Regions from separate parts of the Pseudomonas hygromyciniae genome, predicted to be linked through region 1. Evidence: riboswitches for the same ligand, from Rfam matches in the RefSeq annotation. Region 1 holds a riboswitch; each other region holds the start of a gene.
What was found. Region 1 has a riboswitch for cobalamin ahead of JTY93_RS13855 (CbtB domain-containing protein). Riboswitches for the same ligand answer to the same signal wherever they lie in the genome.
Positions count from the first base shown of each region.

Region 1 (10,018 bases):
TTGCAGCCCTGTCGGCACTGCTACAGGAGTGCAATTGCGGTGAGCGCCCAATACAGCAATACATTCGAGGATCTGTCATGACACTTTCAATACTTCAACCCAATAGCATCTACACCCCGCCCCTCACGCTGGGCGACAACCGCAACCAGCAAATCCCCGCTAAAACCGACACTGCCCAGAACCAATGGACGGATGACACCAGCGGCAGCAATCGCACAACGCGTGCGACACCGAGGGCATCATCTCAAGTGCGCTCTCCTTCGTCCTACAGCAACAAGCGTCTACTCCAAGAGGTGAAGAACCATTTTAATGAGTACGCAGCAGGGGCCGGTGACAAGTACGTTAACTTCAATGAATTGAAAGAAGCCGCCGGCCTGCTGCCTACCACTCGAACCTTTTCTACACACGCGTCAGCAGTTGCCAAGGAACTTCTCAACCGTTCTCGCCTGCTTAACGAGTTGGATATCGGAGTTGGTTTCACTTGGGATGGGCGAGGATTGCAAGACCAAAGGTTCGATCATGCCAACCTTGACTCCCTGATCAACAGGCTGCCTAACAAGCCTAGAATCAGATTTGTATCCTAAGGATAAAACCTGATCAGCCAGGCACCTGTCCCACCAGCAATCGATAGGCCTGACGAAACTGCAAACATCCCTTGCAGGGGAATACCAACCCCATAAAACCAGACAGGATAGGGTTGGAGAACGGATCGCGCAGTGCATGTACAACGGGCAAGGCGCGCGACCAGCGGCCTTGCTCACTGCCCTGGATCTCAATTCGTCAGGTGTAGTGCTGTGCGCCCGCAGCCTTGGTGATGAGATCGGGCGGATTGATCGGGCCATGACTTCTGACGAAAAAGTCGAAACACCCCTTCCCCGTCAGGTCGATGGCCAATGTCGACTGATTTTTGCTGCGGTTGTAGTCCAGAAAGGTCTCACCCGCTTTGCCAGACAGTTTGCGGACGAACGTCAGTTTGTCGATTCCGGCTTTGCTCAGCAGGGTCGAAATGTCGATCTTGTCGCTATTAGTTCTTGAAGCGACGCTAGCAAACCGTTTGCGCGCGACACCACCCAACTATCGCGCCTAGAACCGGTGCAGTTACATATATGCTCAGAAGATATTTTTTTATATTTCGGCAACAGACGAATATCTGTTCATATTTTTTTTATGAACCGGGCATCGAACTCAGCACTTTTCTGCGCGTGTGCACTCGCTCAATTGACGGAATCACCCTGGCCATGCTCTCCTACACATCTTGTTTCAGGTGCCCTTCACAGGGTGAAACGGGAAACCGGTGACCCATGCCTGCATGACAGTCCGGTGCTGCCCCCGCAACGGTAAGCGAGCGAAGTATCAGATCCACTGTGCCTAGCGGCATGGGAAGGCGATGCTTTTATGACCCAGTGTCCCTCGCAAGCCCGGAGACCGGCCCGAAAATCAGATAACAAACCCGCGGTGGGCGGGCGCTGTTCAGAACCCTGCGTGCCTGGCTCGCGGGGTTTTCATGCGCTCGTACCACCCTGACACTCGAAAGGGACGCGCCATGTCGATCATCAGCAGCACCTCGCACTCCGCCAGCCACACCGCCACCCTGAGCCAACGCCTGACCGCCGCCATCGGTGCGTCGATCCTCGGCGCGTGCCTGGTGTATTTCGCCGGATTTTCGCATATCGAGGCCGTCCACAACGCCGCCCACGATACGCGCCACAGCGCCGCCTTCCCGTGCCATTGAGACCTGCTGCCATGATCAAGCGAATTGCGCAAACCGCAGGTTTCAGCGGCCTGCTGGCCGCCCTGTTACTGACCCTGCTGCAAAGTTTCTGGGTGGCGCCGCTGATTCTGCAGGCGGAAACCTTCGAAAACGCCCCGGTCGCGACCCAGGCGCATGAGCATGCGCCTGGCGCTGCGGCCCACAGCCACGACGCCCAAGCCTGGGAGCCGGAAGATGGCTGGCAGCGCGTGCTGTCTAACACCGGCGCTAACCTGGTGGTCGCCGTAGGTTTTGCGCTGATGCTCGCCGGCCTCTACACCCTGCGTGCCCCGACCCGCACCGCCCAGGGCTTGCTCTGGGGCCTGGCCGGCTATGCGACCTTTGTCTTGGCGCCGACCCTTGGCCTGCCCCCGGAACTGCCCGGCACCGCTGCGGCGGACCTGGCGCAACGGCAGGTCTGGTGGATCGGCACCGCAGCCTCCACCGCCGCCGGCATTGCGCTGATCGTGTTTGGCCGCAACTGGCTGCTGAAGATCCTTGGCATCGCGATCCTGGCCGTGCCCCATGTGATCGGCGCACCACAACCGCAAGTGCACTCGATGCTCGCCCCAGAAGCCCTGGAAGCGCAGTTCAAGATCGCGTCGCAGTTGACCAACGTCGCGTTCTGGCTGGCCCTGGGCCTGATCAGCGCCTGGTGGTTCCGGCGTAATCGCGACGATCAGTACTCGGCATGAACACTACGCCGACCCTGGTGGTCGGCCTGGGTTGCCAGAGCGGTTGCAGCGTCGAGGCGTTATCGGCGCTGTTCAATGCGGCCTTGGCTGGCGCGGGCATCAACCCTCGCCAAATCACCGCGCTGGCCAGTATCGACCGCAAGCAGAATGAGCCCGGATTACTGGCGCTGGCAGCCGACCTGGGTTTACCGCTACAGTTTTTCAGTGCCGAGCACCTGGCGAGCCACGCGGCGCAACTGAGTCACCGGTCCGCTGTCGCCTTTGCCCACACCGGCTGCTACGGCATCGCCGAAAGCGCCGCCCTGGCGCTGGCCGAACGCCTGGCCCAGCGCCCCGCCCGGCTGCTGATCCCGCGCCAAAAAGAGCCCGCAAGCCACCTTTGCATTGGCGTGTGCCGGATGAATTCCCGATAATCCCCCCACCCTGATCATGAGCGGTCTTCATCTACAGCCCGCCTCACCCGCTTTTTCACAGGAATGTCCCCATGACCGTCTACTTCATCGGCGCCGGCCCCGGCGATCCGGAACTGATTACCGTCAAGGGCCAGCGGCTGATCCGCAGTTGCCCGGTGATTATCTATGCCGGCTCCCTGGTACCCGCCGCTGTGCTCGAAGGCCATCAGGCTGAAAAAGTGGTCAACAGCGCCGAATTGCACCTGGAGCAGATCATTGACCTGATCAAGGACGCCCATGAAAAAGGCCAGGACGTGGCGCGGGTACATTCAGGCGACCCGAGCCTGTATGGGGCCATTGGCGAGCAAATCCGCCGTTTGCGCGAGTTGGGGATTGCCTTCCAGATCATTCCAGGCGTCACGGCGGTGGCCGCTTGTGCAGCCTTGCTGGAGACCGAGTTGACCCTGCCGGATATCGCCCAAAGCGTGATCCTGACCCGCTATGCCGATAAAACCACGATGCCGGCGGGTGAAGCCTTCGACAGCCTGGCCAGCCATGGCACGACCATGGCGGTGCACTTGGGGGTCAATCATCTGCAGAAGATCGTCAGCGAACTGTTACCCCATTACGGTGCAGACTGCCCAATAGCCGTGGTGCACCGGGCGACTTGGCCGGATCAGGATTGGGCGATTGGCACCTTGGCGGATATTGTCGAAAAAGTCGCGGCGAAGGGTTTCAGGCGCACCGCGCTGATTGTGGTGGGACGGGTGTTGGCCAGTGACAGCTTTAGCGAATCCTCATTGTATCGTGCAGGCCACGCCCACCTCTACCGGCCCTGACACCGCGCAAGACACTGTGTGGGAGCTGGCTTGCCTGCGATAGCCATAGGTATCTACACAACTTTCAGAAACTGACGAACTCCTCCGTGGCGAGCGGGCTTGCCACAACTGCGCTATCTGCCTGGATTTAGGTGTTGCGGCAAAGTTGTGTAGATACCGATGCTGCGATAGCGGTGAAACAGTCGATAGATAAGTCGCCTGGCGCACCGTCATCGCAGGCAAGCCAGCTCCCACAGTTGATTCTCTTTGTTAGATAGCTCGTGCAACTCATTAATTTAAATCAATAAAAAACGGCGCTCACGGGCGCCGTTTTTGTTTGCAGCGAACGCCTTAGTAGTAGGCGTTTTCTTTCTGCGTATGGTCGGTCACGTCACGTACGCCCTTGAGCTCGGGAATCCGCTCCAGCAGTGTACGCTCGATACCTTCACGCAAGGTCACGTCAGCCTGGCCGCAGCCCTGGCAGCCGCCACCGAACTTGAGGACGGCGATACCGTCATCCACCACGTCGATCAGGCTGACCTGCCCGCCATGGCTGGCCAGGCCCGGATTGATCTCGGTTTGCAGGTAGTAATTGATGCGCTCGTTGACCGGGCTGTCGGCATTGACGTTCGGCACCTTGGCGTTAGGCGCCTTGATGGTCAGTTGGCCCCCCATGCGGTCCGTGGCGTAGTCGACCACGGCGTCGTCAGGGAAGGCTTCGCTGAAGGCATCGATATACGCGGTGAAGCTCTTGAGCCCCAGGGCGGTGTCTTCAGGCTTCTCTTCCCCCGGCTTGCAGTAGGCAATGCACGTCTCTGCGTACTGGGTGCCAGGCTGGGTAATGAAGACGCGGATGCCGATGCCCGGGGTGTTCTGCTTAGATAGCAGATCGGCCAGATAATCGTGGGCGGCGTCGGTAATGGTTATGGCAGTCATGGGAACTCCTCACAGGCTTGGCGGCAGTTTACGCCAATCGCCGCGACGGCACAAAGTCCTAGTATTTTTGTCAGGCAAATCCACATCTACAGGTTCTCGTAGCGGTTCATATCCAGCACACCCTCTTCCGCCGGCGTGGTTTCGTGCAGGTATTGCGACATGTCGTGGAAGTACTCCCAGAACTGCGGGTGACTGCGGCGAATGCCCCAGCGCTCGACAATCCGCTCAAAGCGCTTGGTATCCCTGGCCAACTCCATGTCTTCGACGAACTCTGGTACATCCTCGGCCGGCACGTTGAAGATGAAGTTGGGGTAGCTGCTGAGCACACCTGGGTAGATCGTCAAGGTATCCAGGCCCGGCTGATAGCGATAGGCCTCGCCCAGCATGAACGCCACGTTGCTGTGGGCACGGTTGCGCAGCAGGCTGTAGACCTCGCGCTGGCCGCTGCGGGTCTGGATACGCAGCAAGGTGGCTTCCGGCAGTTGCTCGATCACCTTCAACCCGGCCGCCGGTCTGGAAACCAGGCGACTGAGGCTCTGCTCGGCATCGCGCAGTTGCGGATCGATACCGGGGCGCGAGCAGTAGGCGCTGATACAGCGGTTGATCGGGTCGGGGCTGGCATTCAAACCGCCATAACGGGCGAGCAATTGGTTGGCAAAGTCGCGCTTGGGGTCCTTCTCATCCAGCCTCAGGCCGGTTGGCTTGTCGTTGTCGATAGCTTCATAGTCCAGCCACAACTTGACCTTACCGCTGTTCTGGTACCAGTCATCGAGGAACCCATCCCGCGAGTCTGCAGGCATCAGGCGCAGGAAGTTCTGCTCGGCGCCATTGCGGATCAGGTCAAAGTACAGGCGGGTCTGGGCCTGGTGCGAGACATTGCCGAACACGTCGAAATTGACCGCCAACTGGTAATAGGTGCGCTCAAGCAACGGGAAATCGAACAGCCACATCGTCTGCGGCACCTCGCCAATCAGGCCCTTGGTCACCGAGGCGCTGTCGAAATGGCGGAAAATGCTCAGCAACGCATTGTCGTTACCGGCCCACAGGGTGGACCAACCTGGCGCCGGCAAGTGCGCGTAGTTATCGCGACGCAGGGCCTCGTATTCATTGCGCTTGTCGCGATAGGCCAGCCACAGGCTCAACACACTGCCGACATCATCGTTCTGCCCCGGCATCGCCAGCAACGGCGTAGCCTGGCCGCGATAACGCGCATCGGTGATGTACAGGTCGTGGTCCGGGTCCTGGAACAGGGTCCAGAAGTTGTCGCGGATCACGTCCGTGGCGATCTGCCCACGGCACACTGGCCCGCGGATAAAGGTACGTACGAAGTATTCAGCGTTATCGAGCATGAACTGGTAACGCGCCTTGGCCGGGATCGCCTCGAAGGTTTCGAACGGGTTGGCCCGGCGGCCAGGGCCGTAGCCCGGCAGCGCCGTGACCTGCCAGTCGCCGCTATAGAACAGCGACTTGATCCGCGCCATCTTCGCCGCGCTGAACGGGTAGGTAATGTGGGTCTTGTGCACGATCACCCCTTGTACCGGCCACAGGCGGTAGTACACCTGGGTGCCCGGGTCGTCATTGGGGCGACGGGTGTTGATCAGGTCGATCGGCTGGCCGCTGGGCGTACGCGAGCGCACCCATTGGAAGTAATGCCCCGGCTCACCGCCTTCGAAATAGATATGGGCAAGGAACAAATGCTCGAACAACCAGCGCGCCACCAGGCTTTCGCGGGCACCGGGCTGGTTCAGCAGGTTTTCCCATTGCTGCACCTGCAAGGCTTCCTGGGCATTGGGCGCCAGGCCTTGCTCATCAATCGGCGCGCCGGACGCGAGCCAGCGTTGCAGGGTCTGGTATTGCTGGTCGGTCAGCCCAGTGACGGCCAGGGGCATGCCTTCCTTGGGGTGCGCGCCTGCGTAGGCGTCGAACTCCCCCGGCAGCGGGCACATGTTCTGGCGGTTCAGGCCCAGCACAATGTCATCGGGCAACTTGGCATTGGGTGCCAAGGGGGTGTTATGGCCCAGCTCCAGCATGCGCGCCATCATCGCAGCCTGGGTGCCCTGGGCATCCAGTACCGAGGCAAAGCCCTGGCGTTGCCAGGCGGCCTTGCCAAAGGCGTCATAAAACAACCGGGTCGGCTGCGCCGCCTGGCTGCGCTCGCCGTCATACACCGGCGCTTTGCTTGCGCCGCGTGCCGCGCCTTCGCCACTGCCCAGGTTGAGCTGGCAGGCAGAGTCATAGCAGGCATGGCAAGCCACGCATTTCTCGGTGAAGATCGGTTGAATGTCGCGGGTATAGGAAATCGCCGGGGCGGGTCCGTTGGCCTGTGCGATACAGGCGACCAGCGCCAAGGCGGCGCTGGTAATGAGGCGAAGTGACATGTATCCGGTCCCGATTCAATGCGTGCGCTGAAAAATTGCTGCGATTCTACCGATGTCGGCACCCCATCAACATGAGCGATATTCATGCAAAACCCTGGCATGCTCTAAAAGCGCACAGGTTTGCTATGATCCACGCCCTCCGTAATGCCTGATTAGAGTAGTCCCATGTCCGATCGTAGCACTCGCCTGCAAGCCCTCCAGCAAGCCCTCAAGGAACGCATCCTGATCCTCGATGGCGGTATGGGCACGATGATCCAGAGCTACAAGCTGGAGGAAGAGGACTACCGTGGCAAACGCTTCGCCGACTGGCCGAGCGACGTCAAGGGCAACAACGACCTGCTGATCCTGACTCGCCCGGACGTGATCGGCGGGATCGAGAAGGCGTACCTGGATGCCGGCGCCGATATCCTCGAAACCAACACCTTCAACGCCACCCAGGTGTCCCAGGCCGACTACGGCATGGAGGCGCTGGCCTATGAGCTGAACCTGGAAGGCGCGCGCCTGGCGCGTAAGGTCGCCGACGCCAAGACCCTGGAAACCCCGGACAAGCCGCGCTTTGTCGCCGGCGTGCTCGGCCCGACCAGCCGCACCTGCTCGCTGTCGCCCGACGTGAACAACCCCGGCTACCGCAACGTGACCTTCGATGAACTGGTGGAGAACTACACCGAGGCCACCAAAGGCCTGATCGAAGGCGGTGCGGACATGATCCTCATCGAAACCATCTTCGACACCCTCAACGCCAAGGCGGCGATCTTCGCCGTGCAGGGCGTGTATGAAGAGCTTGGCGTCGAGCTGCCGATCATGATTTCCGGCACCATCACCGACGCGTCCGGGCGCACCCTGTCGGGCCAGACCACCGAGGCGTTCTGGAACTCCATCGCCCACGCCAAGCCGATTTCCGTGGGTTTGAACTGCGCCCTGGGCGCCAGTGAGTTGCGGCCGTACCTTGAAGAGCTGTCGAACAAGGCCGACACCTACGTGTCTGCCCACCCCAACGCCGGCCTGCCCAACGAATTCGGCGAGTACGACGAACTGCCCTCGCAAACCGCCAAGGTCATCGAAGAGTTTGCCCAGAGCGGTTTCCTCAATATCGTCGGCGGCTGCTGCGGCACCACGCCTGGGCATATCGAGGCCATCGCCAAGGCCGTGGCCGGCTATGCGCCGCGCCCGATCCCGGACATCCCCAAGGCCTGCCGCCTGTCGGGCCTGGAACCGTTCACCATCGATCGCCAGTCGTTGTTCGTCAACGTCGGCGAGCGTACCAACATTACCGGCTCGGCCAAGTTCGCCCGGCTGATTCGCGAAGACAACTACACCGAAGCCCTGGAAGTCGCCCTGCAACAGGTGGAAGCCGGCGCCCAGGTGATCGATATCAACATGGACGAGGGCATGCTCGATTCGAAGAAGGCCATGGTGACCTTCCTCAATCTGATTGCCGGCGAGCCGGATATCTCCCGGGTACCGATCATGATCGACTCCTCCAAGTGGGAAGTGATCGAGGCCGGCCTCAAGTGCATCCAGGGCAAGGGCATCGTCAACTCCATCAGCATGAAGGAAGGCGTCGAGCAGTTCATCCATCACGCCAAACTGTGCAAGCGCTACGGCGCGGCGGTGGTGGTGATGGCGTTCGACGAAGCCGGCCAGGCCGACACCGAGGCGCGCAAAAAAGAGATCTGCAAGCGCTCCTACGACATTCTGGTCAATGAAGTGGGCTTCCCGCCGCAAGACATCATCTTCGACCCGAACATCTTCGCCGTGGCGACCGGCATCGAAGAGCACAACAACTATGCCGTGGACTTTATCAACGCTTGCGCCTACATCCGCGATGAGCTGCCGTACGCACTGACCTCCGGCGGCGTGTCCAACGTGTCGTTCTCGTTCCGGGGCAACAACCCGGTGCGCGAGGCGATCCACTCGGTGTTCCTGCTGTATGCGATCCGCAACGGCTTGACCATGGGCATCGTCAACGCCGGCCAGTTGGAAATCTACGACCAGATTCCCGCCGAACTGCGTGACGCCGTCGAAGACGTGGTGCTCAACCGCACCCCGGAAGGCACCGACGCCCTCCTCGCCATCGCCGACAAGTACAAGGGCGATGGCAGCGTCAAGGAAGCCGAGACCGAGGAGTGGCGTGGCTGGGACGTCAACAAGCGCCTGGAACACGCGCTGGTCAAGGGCATCACCACCCATATCGTTGAAGATACCGAAGAATCGCGGCTGTCCTTCGCACGCCCGATCGAGGTGATCGAAGGCCCGCTGATGTCCGGCATGAACATCGTCGGCGACCTGTTCGGCGCCGGCAAAATGTTCCTGCCCCAGGTGGTGAAATCCGCGCGGGTGATGAAGCAGGCCGTGGCCCACTTGATTCCATTTATCGAACTGGAAAAGGGCGACAAGCCGGAAGCCAAGGGCAAGATCCTCATGGCCACGGTCAAGGGCGACGTGCACGACATCGGCAAGAACATTGTCGGCGTGGTTCTGGGTTGCAACGGCTACGACATTGTCGACCTGGGCGTGATGGTCCCGGCCGAGAAAATTCTGCAAGTGGCCAAGGAACAGAAGTGCGACATCATCGGCCTGTCCGGGCTGATCACGCCGTCCCTGGATGAAATGGTGCACGTGGCCCGCGAGATGCAGCGCCAGAATTTCCACCTGCCCTTGATGATCGGTGGCGCCACCACCTCCAAGGCGCACACGGCGGTGAAGATCGAGCCCAAGTACAGCAACGACGCAGTGATCTACGTCACCGATGCCTCCCGCGCAGTGGGCGTGGCGACTCAGTTGCTGTCCAAGGAACTCAAGGCCGGGTTTGTCGAGAAGACCCGCCTGGAATACATCGACGTGCGTGAGCGCACGTCCAACCGCAGCGCCCGCACCGAGCGCCTGAGCTACGCGGCGGCCATCGCCAAGAAGCCACAGTTCGACTGGAGCACCTACACCCCGGTAGTGCCGACCTTTACCGGGGCCAAGGTGCTGGACAATATCGACCTCAAGGTCCTGGCCGAGTACATCGACTGGACGCCGTTCTTTATCTCCTGGGACCTGGCCG
Region 1 covers NZ_CP070506.1:3,171,826-3,181,843, forward strand. The annotation lists gene JTY93_RS13845 (hypothetical protein) at 78-584, shown strand; gene JTY93_RS13850 (M10 family metallopeptidase C-terminal domain-containing protein) at 781-1,074, opposite strand; cobalamin riboswitch at 1,246-1,448, shown strand; gene JTY93_RS13855 (CbtB domain-containing protein) at 1,544-1,732, shown strand; gene JTY93_RS13860 (CbtA family protein) at 1,744-2,445, shown strand; partial or broken gene JTY93_RS13865 (cobalamin biosynthesis protein) at 2,442-2,847, shown strand; gene cobM (precorrin-4 C(11)-methyltransferase) at 2,930-3,676, shown strand; gene nfuA (Fe-S biogenesis protein NfuA) at 4,007-4,591, opposite strand; gene JTY93_RS13880 (fatty acid cis/trans isomerase) at 4,678-6,969, opposite strand; gene metH (methionine synthase) at 7,135-10,018, shown strand, end outside.

Region 2 (10,018 bases), 1.5 Mb from region 1:
CGGCTCGGCGCCGCACACCACCAGGTCGTTCACGCACATGGCGACCAGGTCGATGCCGATGGTGTCGTGCTTGTTCAGGTTCAGCGCCAGGCGCAGCTTGGTGCCCACGCCGTCGGTGCCGGAGACCAACACAGGCTGCTTGTAGCCGGCCGGGATCTCGCAGAGGGCGCCGAAACCGCCCAGGCCGCCCATGACTTCGGGGCGCGCAGTGCGCTTGGCGACGCTCTTGATGCGTTCGACCAATGCTTCACCGGCGTCGATGTCTACACCGGCGTCCTTGTAGCTCAGGGAGGGTTGCTTGCTCATGATCCAGGCCTTTAGGGGGGGATTCAGGGGTAACGACCGATGCGGTGGGGGTACGGAAGTTGAACACTTCAGGGCGGCCCAGCCGTTGACGGTCTGCGAAGGCGCGCGATTTTATCAGGCTTGAGGGGCAGCGGCCATCCTCGGGCCGACGGGCAGAGGCATATGGTGCTAAAAAAACCTTAATCGGCGCCGCGATCGCCTGTATTAAGGTATAGCCTTTAACCCGCTATCGTTATGACAGTACGAAAACTTACCGGGGCCTTGTGAATGTTTTGCCGGTTGCTGTGGTCACAGCCTTGCTTAACCTTCTTCACGCGGCCTGTTCCAGCCGCTTTTTTGTCGTTCGGGAATCTTTTTTCATGGGTCTGAGTAGATACTTTTTTGTCGGCTGTTTGTCGTTGGTCAGCCTGGCGAGTCATGCCGAAACCCTCAATGGCCTCTATCAAGTACTGGAGCCTGTCAGCAGCCAGGCGCCGCAAGAGCGCGAACAAGCCACCCAGCGTGCCCTGCAGACCCTGGTGATCCGCCTGACCGGCGACGCCAAGGCCGCCGAGGGCCCTGGCCTGGCAGCGATCCGCAAGGATCCGCAACAGATCATCAGCCAGTACGGTTACGACGCGGGCCCACCCGAAAGCCTGCAAGTGGATTTCGACCCGGTCAGCACCGACCGCGCCCTGCGCGACGCCGGTCTGGCGTTGTGGGGCAACAATAGGCCGTCGATCCTTGGCTGGTGGCTGAGCGATTCCACTGAAGGCAGCAGCCTGGTGGGTGATGGCCAGTCGGCGGCCGAGCCCCTGCGCCGTGCCGCCCAGCATCGCGGCTTGCCGTTGCGCCTGCCACTGGGCGACCTCGATGAGCAGATCGTTGCCACCGCGCCTAATCTTGAAAGTGCAGATCCCGCGCCCCTGCGTTCTGCCTCCGAACGTTATGGCGCCGATGCCCTGCTGGCGGTGCACGCCCGTGAAGAGGCGGGCCAATGGCAAGCCAAATGGCGCCTGTGGCTGGGTGACAAAGCCGAGCAGGGCAGCGTACAGGGCGCCGACACGGCTGCCTTGGCTGATGCCGTGTTGCTGGCGGTCAGTGAGCGCCTTGCTCCCCGTTTTGCGGTAAAAGCCGGGGTGTCCAGCGAGCAGTTGCTGCAAGTACAAGGCATGACCCTGGAGCGCTACGCCGCCCTCGGTCATCTGCTGGAACCTTTTGGCGCGCAGTTGCAGCGGGTGGAGGGTGATCGGATCGTCTATCGGGTCAACGGCAGCAGCGAACAACTGCGCAGCCAGTTGAGCCTGGCCAAGCTGCAGGAAGTGCCCGCCGGTGAGGCGCTTGCGCCGCAGCCTGTGCAGCCGCCGGTGGCCGAAGGGGCTTCACCTGCGCCAGTGCCACCGCTCGAGCCTGAGCCGCAACTGCGTTTTCGTTGGTAAATGTTCTTCCTTATATAGAAGCAACTGACAGATGGAGTGGTTTATGGCGGATACGCGTCGTTGGGTGTGGCTTGGCGGGATTGTTCTGCTGTGCGTCTTTGTGTTCTTGCTGCATTCGATCCTGACGCCGTTCCTGGTCGCCTTGCTGTTGGCCTATCTGTTCGATCCGGTGGTGGATCGCCTGGAAAAGGCCGGCTTGTCGCGAACCTGGGGGGTGGTGGCGGTATTTGCGCTGTTTACCCTGATCGTCATGGCGCTGCTGCTGGTGTTGGTGCCGATGCTGGCCAAGCAGATGATCCGCCTGTATGAACTGGCACCGCAGATGCTCGACTGGCTGCAACACACGGCCATGCCCTGGGCGCAGTCCAAGCTGGGCCTGGCCGATGGCTTCTGGAAATTCGACAAGGTCAAGGCCGCGATCAGCGAGCATATGGGGCAGACCACCGATATCGTCGGGGTCATCCTCAGTCAGGCCACGGCCTCCAGCCTGGCATTGATCGGCTGGCTGACCAACCTGGTGTTGATCCCGGTGGTGGCGTTCTACTTGCTGCGTGACTGGGACATCATGATCGCCAAGATCCGCAGCCTGCTGCCTCGTGATCGTGAGGAGCGCATTGTGTCTCTGGCGGGGGAGTGCCATGAGGTGCTGGGTGCTTTCGTTCGCGGGCAGTTGTTGGTGATGGTGGCGTTGGGGATCATCTACGCTGGCGGGCTAATGGCGATTGGCCTGGAGCTGGGCCTGCTGATCGGCATCATTGCTGGCCTGGCGGCGATTGTGCCGTACATGGGTTTTGTCATCGGGATTGGCGCGGCGCTGGTGGCTGGTCTGTTCCAGTTTGGCGGCGACTTGTACCCGATGCTGGGGATTGTCGCGGTGTTCATGGTCGGCCAGGCGCTGGAAGGCATGGTGTTGACGCCGTTGCTGGTGGGCGATCGTATCGGCCTGCATCCGGTGGCCGTGATCTTTGCGATCCTGGCGGGCGGCGAGTTGTTCGGCTTTACCGGCATCCTGCTGGCGCTGCCGGTGGCGGCGGTGATCATGGTGCTGGTGCGCCATGTGCATGATGTGTACAAGGATTCGGACGTCTATACGGGCGCCGATGATCCTCAGTTGTAAGGCTGATCACAAACCCGGCTCAAGGCCGGGTTTGTTGCCTCTAGGGCTTGGCATTTAGCCATCGCGTCAAACAATCTCCAAAAAATCCAATGAGTTAACGCAAACCTTTGATTTTGCTTGTGGTCTGTTGCATTGTGCGCCCGGCGTCACGGGTATAAACTTTGCAAACTTTTCACAGAGGCCACTAACGGTTCGATTGGAGCCGTTCAGTCAGCATGAAACCGATTCAGCTGCCCCTAGGTGTGCGTCTGCGTGACGACGCTACCTTCATCAATTACTACCCAGGCGCCAATGCCGCTGCACTCGGCTATGTCGAGCGGCTCTGCGAAGCCGACGCCGGGTGGACGGAAAGCCTGATCTACCTCTGGGGCAAGGACGGCGTGGGGCGTACCCACCTGTTGCAGGCAGCCTGCCTGCGCTTTGAGCAGATGGGTGAGCCGGCGGTGTACCTGCCGTTGGCTGAACTGCTGGACCGTGGCATCGGCATCCTCGACAACCTCGAGCAATACGAATTGGTTTGCCTGGATGATCTGCAAGCGGTCGCTGGCAGGGCGGATTGGGAAGAAGCACTGTTCCATTTGTTCAACCGCCTGCGCGACAGTGGCCGGCGCCTGCTGATTGCTGCGTCTACCTCGCCTCGGGAATTGCCGGTCAAGCTGGCTGACCTCAAGTCACGACTGACCCTGGCGCTGATCTTCCAGATGCGCCCATTGTCCGATGAAGACAAATTGCGCGCCTTGCAGCTGCGTGCCTCGCGCCGTGGTCTGCACCTGACCGATGAAGTCGGGCATTTCATCCTCACCCGTGGCACCCGCAGCATGAGCGCATTGTTCGACCTGCTCGAACAGCTCGACCAGGCCTCCTTGCAAGCCCAGCGCAAGCTCACCATCCCCTTCCTCAAAGAAACCCTCGGCTGGTAGCCAGCCCTTTGAAACCGTGGCTCTTGGCAAATTCCAGGCGCCAGAAAACCTGCGTTTGGGCCGCTCTGGCCACGCAAAAGGGTCTAAATGGGGTTTAAGGGCTTAGATGACATAGGTCAAACAAGAAGTCACATAGATCACGATTGAATTTGCAAATCGATGTCATAGAAGGCATAGTCTCGGCTTCTTTACATATCAGCCACGGTCGTGCCCATGCTAAATCGCTTCGCACCCCTCGTGCCTCTCGCACTCGTAACCCTGTTGTTTGGTTGCGCCACCCACCCCCAGCAGGTGGTTGAGCAGCAAAAGCCGCAACAACAGCATCAAGCCAAATTCGTCGCAGCACAGTCTTCTTCTGTTTATGAAGAAGAGGTAGCGACCGAAAAAGAACTGGCCCAGTTCGCCGACAGCAAGCCTTATCAGTTGCCGCTGCTGGCCGACAGCATCCTCGAACGTGGCATGTCCCTGATCGGTACCCGCTACCGTTTCGGTGGTACCTCTGAAGCCGGCTTCGACTGCAGTGGCTTTATCGGCTATCTGTTTCGTGAAGAAGCCGGCATGAACCTGCCGCGCTCCACCCGCGAAATGATCAACGTGGATGCACCGTTGGTCGCACGAAACAACCTCAAGCCCGGTGATCTGCTTTTCTTCAGTACCAATGGCCGTGGGCGTGTCAGCCACGCCGGTATTTACTTGGGCGATGACCAGTTCATCCACTCCAGCAGCCGCCGTAGCGGTGGGGTACGGGTTGATAAGTTGGGCGACAGCTACTGGAGCAAGACCTTCATCGAAGCCAAGCGCGCACTGGCGATGGCCCCCACTAGCGTTACCGCCCGCAAGTAAACTTAAAGTGATACTTGAAGTTTGACGCGTAAGCGCTAGAATCCTGAGATATTGTTGCGAACCAGACCGCGCGAGCTTGCTTGCGCGGTCTAGTTTTCAGCGTTCGGCAGCGAAAGCCGCATCCAGATCAGGATTGTTCTGCCCATGTCGACCTCGGCCCGCCTAATTCTTCTTGTTTGCGCCGCGCTGCTCAGTGCCTGCGCCAGCCGTCCTTCACCTGCGCCTGTGGCCGTCAAGCCCAAGCCGGTATTCAACTACACCACCCAGAACTTTTCGCCGGTTGCCGAAGATGTGCTGTTTCGCGCCTTGGGCCTGGTCGGCACGCCTTACCGCTGGGGCGGCAACACGCCGGACTCGGGGTTTGATTGCAGCGGCCTGATTGGTTTTGTCTACCGCGATGCCGCTGGCATCTCGCTGCCGCGCACCACCCGCGAGTTGATCGTGATGCGTGCCCAGGACGTGCGTGAAGATGCGCTGCAAACCGGCGACCTGCTGTTTTTCGCCACGGGCGGTGGCTCCCAGGTTAGCCATGCCGGGATCTATGTGGGTGAAGGGCGCTTCGTCCATGCGCCACAAACCGGCGGTACGGTGAAGCTTGATACCCTGTCCAAGGCCTATTGGCAGAATGCCTACCTGAGCGCCAAGCGCGTGTTGCCGGCCGAGCATCTGGCGCGTAACCCTTAAGACCTGCACCGATCAAAAATGTGGGAGCGGGCTTGCTCGCGAAAGCGGTGAATCAGTAACAGATGTACTGACTGATCCACCGCTTTCGCGAGCAAGCCCGCTCCCACATTGGTTTTGTGGTGTTGTCGAGTCCTGCTATTTAGCAGCCGACACCCGCCACACCTTATTCCCCCACATCATCCGCCACCAACAACCCGCCCTGCTGATCGATCACCACACCCACCGGCCGGCCCATGGCTTTCTCATCACTGTTGAGAAAGCCGGTCAGCACATCCACCGGTTGCCCCTTCGGCTTGCCCCCCTCAAATGGCACAAAGATCACCTTGTAGCCACTGTGCGGCTTGCGATTCCACGAACCATGCTGGCCGATAAACGCGCCATGGCTAAATTGTGCCGGCAGCGTATTACCTTCAGCGAAGGTCAGTCCTAGGGACGCAGTGTGTGGCCCGACGGCGTAGTCTGGCGCAATGGCCTTGGCTACCAGGTCCGGGTCCTGCGGCGTGACCCGTACATCCACATGTTGGCCGTAGTAACTGAACGGCCAGCCATAGAAGCCGCCATCCTTGACCGAGGTGATGTAGTCCGGCACCAGATCGCTGCCGATTTCATCGCGCTCGTTGACCGCCGTCCACAGCTTGCCGCTTTGCGGCTCCCAGGCCATGCCATTGGGATTGCGCAGCCCGGAGGCAAAAATCCGCTGTTTGCCGCTGGCCCGATCGACTTCCCAGATCGCAGCGCGGCCCTGTTCGGCTTCCAAGCCGTTTTCGCCGACGTTGCTGTTAGAGCCCACGCTCACATACAACTTGCTGCCATCCTTGCTGGCCACCACGTTTTTCGTCCAGTGGTGGTTCAGCGGGCCGCCCGGCAGGTCGATGACCTTGGTGCCTGGCGCCTTGATCGCGGTTTCCCCCGGTTGATAGGGGAAGCGCAGCAGCTTGTCCGAATCGGCCACATACAGATCGTTGCCCACCAGGGTCATGCCAAACGGCGAGTTGAGGTTCTCCAGGAAGACCGTACGGGTTTCCGCCACGCCATCATGGTCGGCATCGCGCAACAGGGTGATGCGGTTCGGGCTGGGCACACCTGCGCCGGCGCGGCCCATGACCTTTTCCATGACCCAGCCGCGAATGCCCTTGGAGTCATCCGGCTTGGGCGGCGCGTTGGTCTCGGCCACCAGCACGTCGCCATTGGGCAATACATACAGCCAGCGCGGGTGGTCCAGGCCTTCGGCGAAGGCGCCGACCTGGGTACCGGCGGCGGCCTGGGGCTTGGCGCCATCGGGCCAGCCAATGGCGGGGGCGATGTTGACGGTGGGGATCAGGGTTTTGTTCGGTTCCGGCAACTTGGGCGAGGGCCCGGTGCCGTCGGAGACCTGCAAGGTTGAGCTTTCCCCGCAGGCGGCGAGTGCGCCTGCGGCCATGATCAGTACGGCGAGTCGGGTCTTGTGCATGTTTTTCTCCTCAATGCCTGTAGTCATAGAGGTACGGTGCGTGGCGATGGTTCAAGTGCGTGGCCGGCTTTAATTGACGCTGTACCCCCAACCCACTAACCTTCGCCGCTTGTTTCAGGTGCTCTGTGACGTACGCGTCGACCGAGTGAAACAGGGAAGCCGGTGAGTGCGCGCACTTTTCTACAGTGCGGCCACGATCCCGGCGCTGCCCCCGCAACGGTAAATGAGTCAAGACGCTGCTTTTGCCACTGTATCGCGTGCGATATGGGAAGGCGCATCGTCGGCCCGCCCTGGTCAACAGGGCGCCACTCATGAGCCCGGAGACCGGCCTGATTCATCCAACAGCATCACGGTGGGCGATGCTTGGCTTCATAGAGATTGTCTTTTCCTGCCCGCCGTTTTTGTCCAGCCCCAACGGAGAGCTGCCATGACTGATTCCCCTGATCGTGACGAACGCCACCTGGCGCGCATGCTGCGCAAAAAAGCGGTGATTGACGAGCGCATTGCCAATTCACCGAATGAATGCGGTTTGCTGCTGGTATTGACCGGCAATGGCAAAGGCAAAAGCAGCTCGGCCTTCGGCATGCTCGCCCGCGCCATGGGCCACGGTATGCAATGTGGCGTGGTGCAGTTCATCAAGGGGCGCAACAGTACCGGTGAAGAGTTGTTCTTCCGCCGCTTCCCCGAACAGGTACGGTTCCACGTGATGGGCGAGGGCTTTACCTGGGAAACCCAGGACCGCCAGCGCGATATCGCCGCCGCCGAAGCGGCCTGGAAAGTCTCCCGGGAAATGTTGCAGGATCCGTCCATCGGCCTGGTGGTGCTGGATGAGCTGAACATTGCGCTCAAGCACGGTTATCTCGACCTGGACCAGGTGTTGAGCGACCTGCAAGCCCGGCCACCGATGCAGCACGTGCTGGTCACCGGTCGCGGCGCCAAGCCAGAGCTGATTGAAATGGCCGACACCGTCACCGAAATGGGCATGCTCAAGCACGCGTTCCAGGCCGGTATCAAGGCACAGAAAGGCATCGAACTTTGAACCAGCCGCGCCATTGCCCTGCCGTGCTGATCGCCGCGCCGGCGTCAGGCCAGGGCAAGACTACCGTCACCGCCGCCCTGGCCCGTTTGCACCGCAACCTAGGGCGCAAGGTCCGGGTGTTCAAATGCGGCCCGGACTTTCTTGACCCGATGATCCATGAGCGCGCCAGCGGCGCGCCGGTCTATCAATTGGACATGTGGATGGTGGGCGAGCAGGAAAGTCGCCGTTTGCTGTGGGAAGCAGCGGGGGAGGCGGACCTGATCCTGATCGAGGGCGTGATGGGCCTTTTCGACGGCACCCCCCTCCAGCGCCGACCTGGCGCGCCACTTTGGCGTGCCGGTACTGGCGGTGATCGACGGCACCGCCATGGCCCAGACCTTTGGCGCCCTGGCGCTGGGGCTGGCGCGTTACCAGGCGGACCTGCCGTTCGCCGGGGTCTTGGCCAACCGCGTCGGGACCGTGCGCCACGCGCAATTGCTCGAAGGCAGCCTGACCGAAGGCCTGCGCTGGTACGGCGCGCTGTCCCGGGAAACCGGGATCGAACTGCCGAGCCGCCACCTGGGCCTGGTGCAGGCCAGCGAGTTGAATGACCTGGACCTGCGCCTGGATGCGGCCGCCGAAGCCCTGGCCGGCAGTTGCGAGGTAGCGCTGCCACCGCCGGTGGAGTTCGCCGCGCCCGAGGTGATCTCGGCCGAGCCACTGCTGGCCGGCGTGCGGATTGCCGTGGCCCGGGATGAAGCCTTTGCCTTCACCTATGGTGCGAGCCTCGACTTGCTGCGGGCGATGGGCGCCCAATTGCATTTCTTCTCGCCGATCCATGACCGCGTGTTGCCCGACGCCGACAGCCTCTATCTGCCCGGTGGCTACCCGGAGCTGCATCATCAGGCGTTGTCGCAAAACACCGCGATGCTGCAGGCGATCCGCGCCCACCACGGCGCAGGTAAGCCGTTGTTGGCCGAATGTGGCGGCATGCTCTATTTGCTCGACTCATTGACCGATGTCGAGGGCACTCGCGCCGAACTGCTGGGGCTGTTGCAAGGCGATGCGGTCATGCAGAAACGCCTGGCGGCCCTGGCCCTGCAAACGGTGGAATTGCCGGAAGGCGTGCTGCGCGGCCATACCTATCATCACTCCCTGACCAGCACGCAATGGCAGCCGATTGCCCGAGGCCTGAGCCCCAATGGTGGGCGCGGCGCCGAGGCGGTGTATCGCCAGGGGCGGATGACGGCCTCCTATGTGCACTTTTATTTCCCGTCGAACCCGGTTGCGGTGGCCGCGCTTTTTGCGCCTGAGCGGGACGCCGCTATCGCCGGCAAGCCAGCGCCCACAGGGGATTGCATTGCAAATGTAGGAGCGGGCTTGCCCGCGATAGGGTCATGACCGACAACGCCTTCCCCGCAGCCGAACGCCAGGCCATCTACCGCGCCATCGCCGAACGCCGTGATATGCGCCACTTCAGTGGCGGCACTGTCGCCCCCGAGCTCTTGCATCGCCTGCTGCAAGCCGCTCACCAGGCCCCCAGCGTCGGCCTGATGCAGCCGTGGCGCTTTATCCGTATCAGCGACCGCAACCTGCGTGGGCAGATCCAGCAGTTGGTGGAAGCAGAACGCCTACGCACCGCGGCTGCCCTTGGCGAGCGTTCGGACGACTTTATGAAGCTCAAGGTCGAAGGCATCAACGACTGCGCCGAGGTGTTGGTGGCGGCGTTGATGGATGATCGTGAGCGGCATATTTTCGGGCGGCGCACGTTGCCGGAAATGGACCTGGCCTCGCTGTCCTGCGCGATCCAGAATCTGTGGCTGGCCTCCCGCGCCGAAGGCCTGGGCATGGGCTGGGTGTCGTTGTTCGAACCCCAGGACCTGGCCGACCTGCTGGGCCTGCCGCCCGGCGCCAAGCCGCTGGCCGTACTGTGCCTGGGCCCGGTGACGGCGTTCTACCCGGCACCGATGTTGCAACTCGAAGGCTGGACCGAACCGCGTCCGCTGAGTGACATGCTGTATGAGAACTATTGGGGAGTGAATCAATGAGTGTGGCCTTGCTGAGTGTCGCTGCAGTGGCGCTGGATGCGCTGCTGGGCGAGCCCAGGCGCTGGCATCCGCTGGTGGCGTTCGGCAATTTTGCCGAGCGCATCGAGCAGCGTTTCAACTCCGCAGGTCGCGGCTGGCGCAGCCATGGCGTGAGCGCATGGTTTATCACCGTGATACCGCTGACCTTGCTGGCCACGGCCTTGTCCTGGGCGCC
Region 2 covers NZ_CP070506.1:1,652,794-1,662,811, forward strand. The annotation lists gene purM (phosphoribosylformylglycinamidine cyclo-ligase) at 1-306, opposite strand, end outside; gene JTY93_RS07260 (DUF2066 domain-containing protein) at 666-1,724, shown strand; gene JTY93_RS07265 (AI-2E family transporter) at 1,768-2,841, shown strand; gene hda (DnaA regulatory inactivator Hda) at 3,057-3,761, shown strand; gene JTY93_RS07275 (C40 family peptidase) at 3,975-4,604, shown strand; gene JTY93_RS07280 (C40 family peptidase) at 4,749-5,288, shown strand; partial or broken gene JTY93_RS07285 (PQQ-dependent sugar dehydrogenase) at 5,424-6,738, opposite strand; cobalamin riboswitch at 6,838-7,085, shown strand; gene cobO (cob(I)yrinic acid a,c-diamide adenosyltransferase) at 7,166-7,777, shown strand; partial or broken gene JTY93_RS07295 (cobyrinic acid a,c-diamide synthase CobB) at 7,774-9,157, shown strand; gene bluB (5,6-dimethylbenzimidazole synthase) at 9,154-9,804, shown strand; gene cbiB (adenosylcobinamide-phosphate synthase CbiB) at 9,801-10,018, shown strand, end outside.
Region 2: it holds a riboswitch for cobalamin, as region 1 does, so the genes downstream of both, cobO (cob(I)yrinic acid a,c-diamide adenosyltransferase) here and JTY93_RS13855 (CbtB domain-containing protein) in region 1, are expected to answer to the same signal.

Region 3 (10,018 bases), 880 kb from region 1:
GCCAGGTCCTTGCCGAACAGGCGGGTTTGCACAATCGAGGTGTGCAGGTACAGGTTATGGGGCATCACGGTGGCCCCGAGAATGCCGATGGCCAGATAGAGCGGCGCCGCATCACTGATCGCCGAGAGGGACGGCGTGAAACCGCGCATGACATCCGGCCAATAAGGCTTGATCAACACCAGTTCGACGAAGAAACACACACCGATGGTCGCCACCAGCGCCAGCATGATCGCTTCCAGGCGCCGGAAGCCACGGTTTTGCAGAGCCAGGATCAGCAGCGTGTCAAAGGCGGTGATGACAATGCCGGTGGTCAGCGACACCCCCAGCAGCAGGTGGAACGCCAGGGCGCAGCCGAGCACTTCGGCCAGGTCGGTGGCGATGATCGAGATTTCCGCCAGCACCCATTGGGTGCGCGCTGAACGCTGGCTGTAGCGTTCGCGGCACAACTGCGCCAGGTCCTTGCCGGTGGCGATGCCCAGCCGCGAACACAGGCACTGCACCGCCATCCCCGCCAGGCTGGCGAGCAACACCACAAACAGCAAGTTGTAGCCGTAGCGCGACCCGGCCTCGATGGCCGTGGCCCAGTTGCCAGGGTCCATGTAGCCAATGGAGATCAGCAGGCCAGGGCCGGCAAACTGCAGCACCCGTTTGAAAAACGGCGCACGGGGATCGACGGGGATGGTGCCCGCCACTTCCGGTGGGCAGAACGGTGCGGTGGCAATTTTCGGCAGGCTGAATTTCACGTTGGGTACCAGGCAAATATATGGGTATCGGTGTTACCGGTGGCGAGGGGGCTTGTCCCCCGCTGGGCTGCGCAGCAGCCCCAAAACCTGCTATCTCGGTCTATCTGACAAATCTAGGTGAGGCTTACTGGGGCTGCTACGCAGCCCAACGGGGGACAAGCCCCCTCGCCACGGAGATCAAACGCCTCGACCACCTGCATCACCAGATCCATTTCCTGATTCAGCGCCTCACGTTCCATACGCTGGCGAATCACTCCCAGCACCAGCACCGCCAGGGTAGTGATGGAATACGCCGGCCCCGAAAACGCCCGCACCCCGCTCACCAGCAGCATAGCCGCCGCCAACGCCTGCCCCACCACCGGAATCGCCGTGGCCGCACCGCGCCGCACAATGAACCCGGTCAAACCGGCCAGCGCCGTGCCGCTCAAGGCCGTGGTGGCCGAACGGCCGACATCGAATCGGTTGAAAAAGCCCTGCTCCTTTTGCGCCGCGGCCCTGAGTTCGGCCTCGAACACCGCGCGGTCGGCCAGGCTGAGTTTGTCTTTGTACTGCTCGATCAGGGTTTCGGCGACCCGCTCTTCCAGGGTCACCAGGGCCACGCTGTCGATGGGCTGGTCAAACTTCAGACCAACGCGCAGGGCCACATCCTGGGCCAACTGGCGATAACTCACCCCCATGCCCACGGGCCAGGTTCATAAAGCTGTCACCGCCCATGCGCTGCAACTCGATGGCGAGGCGCAATGGGTCGCGCACCTGGGCATCGATGGTCGCACTGCGCTTGGCGGCCATCAGTTCGGCGAGAAACTGCAACTCAGGCGCCCGGGCCTGACGCAGCACCGGCAACAGGTCCACGTCTTCTTCGGCAAAGCGCACCTCGGCGCTGCGCTGGTCGGCACGGATCATGCCGCGGCGTTCGTGCAGCAAGTCGGTGTACTGCACCACGGTCTTCAACTGCGGCCAGTAGGCGGCGTGATCGAAGGTGACCAGATGCACGTTGGTCACTTTGCCCTTGAGGGACGGGGTCAGGGGAATGGCGTAACGGCCAATGCAGCGCTCGGCATCGGGCTTGAGCGCCAGGGCCCAGTCCTTGCTGGAATGACAGTTGATCACCCGCCCCTTGAGCGGCGCCGAGACCTGCTCCCAGGGGCTGGAGGTGCAAATCGCGCCGCCCATCAACAACAGGTGATTGAGCGGCAGCTCCCGGGCCAGCTCCGGGTTGGCCAGCAAGCTCTTGACCAGCAGGCGAGCGCCCAGGGAATGGCCGATCAGGTTGATCTGGCGCACCTCGATCGACTCGGCATGCAGGTAGTTGGCCAGCTCCTCCAGCAGCGTCCTGGCCACTTCGTCCACCCGCGCCTCGACACTTTTGTAGTGGTCGAGAAAATAGCCCACCGCCTTGCCCAGGCCCACGGTCGCCGCGCCCAGGGTGCCGCCGCCGAGCATCGAGGCAATGATGTCCTTGAAGGGGGCGAACAGGTTTTCCAGGAAATGCCCGGCCGGCCAGAACAGCATCAGGTTGGTCGAGCCTTCGATCCCCGCCAGTTGCGCCTGGAAACTGGCCAACTGTTGCTGGTTGAAAAACGCGGAATAACCATGGACATAGAGATTGAGCACCTGCCCCTGGGGCTCGCCGCACAGCACGAACGAGGGCTTGCGGGTGCGGTGCATTTCATCCCACTGATGTTGCATGAGGCGCTGGCTCTTGGTGACGGCGGAGGGCGATAGTAACAGCGTGGATGGCTGTCGACAGCAACCTACTGATGACCGAGCCACCCGCTGGCCATGGTTTAGTAAAAATTCAGATTCAAAATCGCCAAACCGCGTTCTAATAGCGCCCTATCGATTCGCCTCAAAGATCCTGGAGTAAGCGATGCCCCATGAAGGCAACCTGTTACAAGCGGCCGTGGTGTTCCTGTTGGCCGCCGTACTGACCGTCCCCCTGGCCAAGCGCCTGCAATTGGGGGCGGTGCTGGGCTATCTGTTCGCCGGTGTGATCATCGGCCCTTCGGTACTGGGCCTGGTGGGCAACCCGCAAAGCGTCGCGCAGTTCTCCGAGCTGGGCGTGGTGTTGTTGCTGTTCATCATTGGCCTGGAACTGTCGCCCAAACGCCTGTGGGTGATGCGCAAGGCGGTGTTTGGCGTAGGCCTGGCGCAAGTGTTGTTGACCGCCATGGTGATGGGCGCAGTGGCGCTCTGGGCATTTGGCCAGTCATGGAACAGCGCGATTGTGCTGGGTCTGGGGCTGGCGCTGTCCTCCACTGCCTTCGGCCTGCAAAGCCTGGCCGAACGCAAGGAGCTGAACAGCCCCCACGGACGCCTGGCCTTTGCGATCCTGCTGTTCCAGGACATCGCGGCGATCCCACTGATTGCCATGGTGCCGCTGCTGGCCGGCAGCGACCACACCACCACCGCCGCCCAGGACCTGAACCACGGTTTGCAGGTATTGGGCAGCATCGCCGTGGTGATCATCGGCGGTCGCTACTTGCTGCGCCCGGTGTTTCGCATCGTCGCCAAGACCGGCCTTCGCGAAGTATCCACCGCCACCGCGCTGCTGGTGGTGATCGGCACGGCCTGGCTGATGGAACTGGTGGGGGTGTCCATGGCCCTCGGCGCGTTCCTCGCCGGCCTGCTGCTGGCCGACTCCGAATACCGCCACGAGCTGGAATCACAAATCGAGCCGTTCAAAGGCCTGTTGCTGGGGCTGTTCTTTATCAGCGTGGGCATGGGCGCCAATATCGGCCTGTTGTTAAGCACGCCCTTTGTGGTGCTGGGGCTGACCCTGCTGCTGATCGCTATCAAGTTGCCGCTGCTGTACGCGGTCGGGCAGATGGTCGGCGAACTCAACCGCGAGAGCGCAGTGCGCCTGGGTGTGGTGCTGGCGGCCGGTGGTGAGTTTGCCTTCGTGGTGTTCAAGATCGGCCGCGACCAGGGCCTGTTCGCTCCGCACCTGTACGACGTGTTAGTGCTGACCATCACCCTGTCGATGGCCCTCACCCCGCTGCTGTTGCTGCTGTGCCCCAAGCTGTTTCGACCCAAGACCAAACCGGTGGAAGTGCCAGAAGAGTACCGCGCCATCGAGAGCGACGCGCCCCGGGTGGTGATCGCGGGCATGGGCCGTATGGGCCAGATCGTGGCGCGGATCCTGCGGGCCCAGAACATCTCGTTTATCGCCCTCGACACCTCGGTGGAAACCATCGAGCTGACCCGCAGTTTCGGCGGCATGCCGGTGTTTTACGGTGATCCCCAGCGCCCGGAAATCCTGCATGCCGCGAAGGTCGACCAGGCCGAGTACGTGGTCATCGCCATGGATGACCCGGAAATCAACATCAAGACCGCCGAGCTGGTGCGCAACCTCTACCCGCACATGAAAATCATCGCCCGTGCCCGTAACCGCCAGCACGTGCATCGTCTGGTGGACCTGGACGCGTCACCGGTGCGCGAAACTTTCTACTCCAGCCTGGAAATGAGCCGCCGCACCTTGGTCGGCCTGGGCCTGAGCGAGGCCCAGGCCGATGCGCGGATCAACCGCTTCAAGCATCACGACCTGCAACTGCTGACCGCCCAGCACGCGGTGTATGACGATGCAGCCAAGGTGATGCAGTCGGCCCAGGAATCCCGTGCCGAACTGGCCCGTTTGTTTGAAATGGACCGCCTTGAGGAAGAGTCCGGGAAGGTCTGAGGATGGACCTGAACGAAATTGCGAATTTTCTGACAGAATATGCCGCAATTTCGTTCACCCATTGGAAGACCTCATGCTCAGCCTCAGCAAAACCGCCGCCCGCCTGGCCCTGGCGCTGACCGTCAGCCTGGGCGCCAGCCCGCTGTTCGCGGCCGCCAAGCCGGCCGCAGCGCCGCCGGATGACTTCCAGATCGTCTCGACCCTGGACGGCAAGTTCACGTTCACCCTGCCCAAAGGCTATGTCGCCGACGCCTTGCCCCCAGGCGCACAAGCCCAGGGCACCGCTGGCGCCAACGGCACGATGTATATCAACCAGGCGACAAAAAGCGTGGTGGTGGTGGCCCAGACCTTGCGCAATGACGGCATCGACCTGCAGGACAACGAACCGCAGTTTCTTGATAGCGCGGTTGAAGGTTTCCTAAAGGACGTAGGCACCAGCCTGCCGGACTACAAAAAACTGGCGCAGAAGAAACTGCTGATCAAGGGCGTGGGCCTGCGCCAGGTCGATGGCACCGCCAAAATGGGCGGCGGCAAGACCTTGAACTCGACCTTCCTCGCCGGCTCTGGCAACCGGTTGCTGGTGATCCAGGCCATTTCCCGGGCGGACGATGTGAAGGGGCATGAGTTGCTGGTAAGGCAGATCACCAGCGGCAAATAACCCCGCCAGGTCAAACAACAAACATCCAATGTGGGAGCGGGCTTGCTCGCGAAAGCGGTGTGTCAGTCAATACATCGACTGACTGATCCGCCGCTTTCGCGAGCAAGCCCGCTCCCACATTTTTTTGATTGCATTCCAACAGCCAGAACGCCTAAGGCTTGCGCAGCAGGTAAGTATCCATGATCCAGCCATTGGCCTCGCGCGCCGCCTTGCGCACGCGCTCGATTTCCCCGGCCACTTCGGCCACCTTGCCGCTGATCAGGATTTCATCCGGCGTACCCAGGTAAGCGCCCCAGTAGATGTCCATCTGCTGATCCGCGCTCCGGTAAGAGTCCTCGGCATCCAGCATCACCACCAGCGTATCGGCATCACTGGCCTGCCCCGCCGCCAGCCGGCGCCCGGTGGTGATCTCGATGGAGCGGCCGATGCGGTTCAATGGCACCTTATGCTGGGCCGCCAGAACCTGGACGCTGGTGATCCCGGGGATGACCTCGAACTCAAACACGCAGCTGCCACTGGCCAGGATCGCCTGCAGGATACGGATCGTGCTGTCGTACAACGCCGGATCGCCCCAAGCCAGGAAAGCGCCCACTTCACCGTCGGCCATGTGTTCGTTGATCATCCGCTCGAACGTCTGCTGCTTGTCGCGGTTCAGATCCTGCACCGCCGTGGTGTAGTCGATCTCGCCGCGCACACGCTCGGGGCAGTCGGCTTCGACAAAGCGGTAGGCATGCCCGGCGTCGATATAGGTCTGGCAGATTTCCCGGCGCAGGTCGATCAGCTTGTCCTTGCTCTGGCCCTTGTCCATCAGGAAAAACACGTCGGTGCGGTTAAGCGCTTTCACCGCCTGCATCGTGATGTAGTCGGGGTTGCCGGCGCCAATGCCGATGATCAGGATTTTTTTCATGGGGGTGTTCTCTGTGCGGGGCCGGGATTTTGCCATGTTCGCGCCGATCAGGTCTTGTGCGTTTCCAGGCGCAGACGCCAGACGTTGTTGAAGTGCAGTTCGGTGGACGACAGCGGCTCCACATCAATCAGGTAAAACATAGCGATGGGTGCTTGCATGACATGAAGCAAAGCGGCACGAATCACCGATGGGTGCGTCACCGCCAGCACATGGCCGGGCTGCGCTGTGAGGTTTTCCAGCCACTGGCTGACGCGCTCGCACAACTGCAGCACTGACTCGCCACAATGAGGCGCGCTGGCGCTGTCGGTGAGCCAGGTCGTCAGTTCGTCGCGGTCGATGTCATTGATATCCAGGCCGCGCCAATGACCGACATCCATATCGCGCAACCCGTCATCAATCGTCGCGTGCTCACCGAACAGCGTCGCCGTTTGCCGGGTCCTGGTCTCAGGCCCGCACAACAGGCGTGGCGCTTTTTTGAAACGTGCGGCCAGACTCAAGGGCGACGGCGGCGTTTCCAAGGCTTCATCAAGGGCGAAATGCCCACGCTTTTGCGCACGTGTCGCACCATGGCAAATCAGCGTCAATCGGGTGCTCTGCATGGACGTGCGGCTCTGGTGATCAAGCGAAGCAAACATATTACAACGATCCAGACCCACCGGTTCGACCACTAGAGAAGTTGACCAACGGTTGCTGGAATGTTCAGATGCCGCCCTGTTTCAGGTGCCTCATGCCGCCGTGCATGGGGTGAAACGGGAAACCGGTACGCTCGATCGAGCAAGTCCGGTGCTGCCCCCGCAACGGTATTCGCGTGACCCCTTCGACACACCACTGTGGCTAGAACGCCATGGGAAGGTGAAGGGTTCGATACGCGAGAGCCCGGAGACCGGCCTGGAATTTCTGTTTGGCAAAATCCTGCGGTGGGCGGGCATGGGCCGGTATTGGCGTGTGCTCGATACCTTCTCCTGCGTGCTTCTGCGAAGATACTTTTCGAGAAGACTATGATTTTTCAACGCGGCGTCACTTCTGGCCCAACCTTGCTGTTGGGTTGTCTGTTCAGTCCCCTGCTACTCGCTGACAATAGCGCCCTGGAACTCAAGGCACAGACCGTTTCCGCGCCGTCGGTGGAATCCACCACCGTCGCCGACATGGCCCAATACGGCAGCAAAGTCGAGATCGTCACCCGCGAACAGATCGAACGCGCCGGCCCCAGTGCCGATATCACGCGGGCGATGCAGATGTTCATCCCCGGTTTCTACGTGGCCCCGAAAAACGGCCCGTTCGACTACGGCACCTATTCCCTGTTGGGCGGGCGCAATGACGACACCCTGATCCTGCTCGACGGCGTACGCCTGAACAACCGCCTGTACGGTGGCCTGTACCTGGATACCTTGCCGGCCAACGCCGTGGAACGCATCGAAGTGCTCAAGGGCGGCCAGAGCCTGCTGTTCGGCACCCAGGCCGTGGCGGGGGTCATCAACATCGTCACCCGCAGCCCGCAGACGCGCGACGTATCCGGCGAAACCAACCTGGGCGTCGATACCTTTGGCGGTACCACCGGCGACGCCCGGGCCGAGCGAATTTTCAGCAATGGCCTGGGCGACCTGGGCTTGCTGGCCTATGTCAGCCATAACGTGTCCGAGGGCTACCAGCCGTTTCGCAACCGCGACATGAGCAACGTCACTGACAAGAAACGCTCCTACGAAGTCACCACACTCGGCGCCAAGGCCATCCAGTCCTTGGGCGATGACTCGCGCCTGGAGCTGTTTTACCAGTACACCGACGCCAACCTGGACTTCGCCCGCGCCACCCACAACCGCAAGACCACCAACGACCGCGTGCAGCAAATTGCCACGGCGACCTTCGAACAGAGCATCAACGAGCGGCTGAGCTACTTCGTCAAGGGCCATATCAACGACTGGGATACCCGCTACTCACGGATCAACAACACCGCCAACGGCGGCACCGTGGTGCGCAATCACAACGACTACTGGGGCTTTACCGACTGGGGCGTGCAGGCCGAAGGCAAGGCCGAGCTTGCGGGCGGCCATGTGCTGGTGTTCGGTTCCGACAACCAGTGGTTCAAGGGCCAGGACGACGTGCTGGTCATCGATAACAACAAGGCCGAAGCCCACGCCTTGTACACCCAGTTGCGCCCGCAGATCGACGCCCTGCCCGACTGGCACCCGAGCCTTGGCGTGCGCCACGAAACCATGAGCGGCGGCGACAGCGCCACAGTCGGCATGCTCACCTCGCTCTACGACCTCAACGCCAACTGGGCCCTGCGCGGCCAGTACGGTACGGCCTACAAGCTGCCCAATGCCGAGCAACTGTTCGTCAACGAACCCGGCGACGAGCTCGGCAACCGCAACCTCAAGCCGGAGAAAAGCCGCAACGCCGAGCTGGGCCTGGACTACAAGGGCCTGCTGGCCGACCGCGAGTTCAGCGCCAGCGTGACCCTGTTCAAGCGCAAGATCACCGACTTGATTACCCTGGACGCTATCCAGTGGGTCAACGGCCAGGGCCAGATCCAGGTGCGCGGCTTCGAAGCCGATGCCAAGTGGGCGCTCAACGAGCAGTGGAGCCTGCAGGCGGACATGACCCGCAACCTGACCGAGTCGCGTGCCGGGGTGACCATCAATGATGTGCCGAGCTTCTTCGCCCGCTCGCGGGTGGGGTTCGAATCACAGAATCGCCTGTGGGGCGCCGGCGCGGCCATCCGCTATATCCACGATGTGATCAGCTCGAAAAGAGTCGAATACGGCCACTATTCGGTGGTGGACGCCGACGCCTATCGCTACCTCGACAACGCCCACCAGCACCGCGTAAGCCTGCTGGTAGAAAACCTGTTCGACCGAGACTACGTCACCAGCCGCTCCAGCAATGTCGACAACCTGGGCCGACCGTTCACCTCTGAGGTGCGTTACACGTATCGCTTCTGATGACTGAAATCAGCCAAATCGACGGGGTGGACACCCACCCCGACTGGTCCCATATCCCTGAGCATGCCCGCCATGTGCTGCTGTGTACTGGCCCGCGCTGCACCCAGCGGGGCGCCTTGCAGCTATGGAAAACCCTGCGCCGACGTCTCTTGGAGCACCAGCGCATCGAAGTGCCCGGCGGCGTATTGCTGACGCGCACCCATTGCCAGTTCCCGTGCAACCTGGGGCCGGTGCTCACGGTCTACCCGGAGCGCTGCTGGTATGGGATACACAGCAAGGCCGATGCCGTGCGCCTGGTGGATGTGCATCTGGTGGGCGGTGAAGTGGTCGAAGAACTGTTGATCCGGGAGCGCCCATGAAACGCCTGGGAGGGTTGGCCATCGCCCTGCTGTGCAGTGCGTCGGCCCTGGCGGACGGCTATCGCAATTGCCAGCAGGATTGGCAACTGCCCCATACGCCGCCGTCGCGCATCGTCGCCCTGAACCAGCACGCCGCCGATATGCTGCTGGCCCTGGGCGCCGGCCCGGCACTGGTGGGTGTGGCGTACCTGGATGACAACGGCGCCGCGCATCAGCAGGGTAAGTACTTGGGTGTACCGGTCATTGCCCCGCGCTACCCAGCCAGCGAGGTGCTATATGGGCAACGCCCGGATTTGGTGGTGGGCGGTTTTGCCACGGCCTTTGGCAACGGCATCACCTCGCGTACCGGGCTGGCCGGCAATGGTGTGGGCTCGTATCTGCTGGAGTCGGCCTGTGCCGGGCGCTCCCTGGACTACTTCGGGCACATTCGCACCGACCTGCTGACCCTGGGCAACCTGCTGCACAAACCGCAGCGGGCCCGCGAACTGATTGACACTTTGGACGCCGACCTGGCCAGCGCCCAGGCACTGGCCAAGCCGGCAAAACCCTTGTCGGTGTTTTACCTCGACAGTGAAGTCAGCGGCCTGGACAGCGAGGGTCGGCAAGGTTTCGTCACCGCCCTGCTGGCTGCGGCCGGTGCTCGTAACCTGTTAGCCGGGATCAATCAATACCGGGTCACGGTCAGCAGCGAGACGTTATTGATGAGCGACCCGGACGTGATTCTGCTGGCCGA
Region 3 covers NZ_CP070506.1:2,291,792-2,301,809, reverse strand. The annotation lists gene JTY93_RS10065 (Nramp family divalent metal transporter) at 1-743, opposite strand, end outside; partial or broken gene JTY93_RS10060 (DUF726 domain-containing protein) at 857-2,432, opposite strand; gene JTY93_RS10055 (monovalent cation:proton antiporter-2 (CPA2) family protein) at 2,614-4,422, shown strand; gene JTY93_RS10050 (DcrB/PsbP domain-containing protein) at 4,496-5,080, shown strand; gene cobF (precorrin-6A synthase (deacetylating)) at 5,232-5,987, opposite strand; gene JTY93_RS10040 (histidine phosphatase family protein) at 6,035-6,586, opposite strand; cobalamin riboswitch at 6,689-6,893, shown strand; gene JTY93_RS10035 (TonB-dependent receptor plug domain-containing protein) at 6,986-8,926, shown strand; gene JTY93_RS10030 ((2Fe-2S) ferredoxin domain-containing protein) at 8,926-9,285, shown strand; partial or broken gene JTY93_RS10025 (ABC transporter substrate-binding protein) at 9,282-10,018, shown strand, end outside.
Region 3: it holds a riboswitch for cobalamin, as region 1 does, so the genes downstream of both, JTY93_RS10035 (TonB-dependent receptor plug domain-containing protein) here and JTY93_RS13855 (CbtB domain-containing protein) in region 1, are expected to answer to the same signal.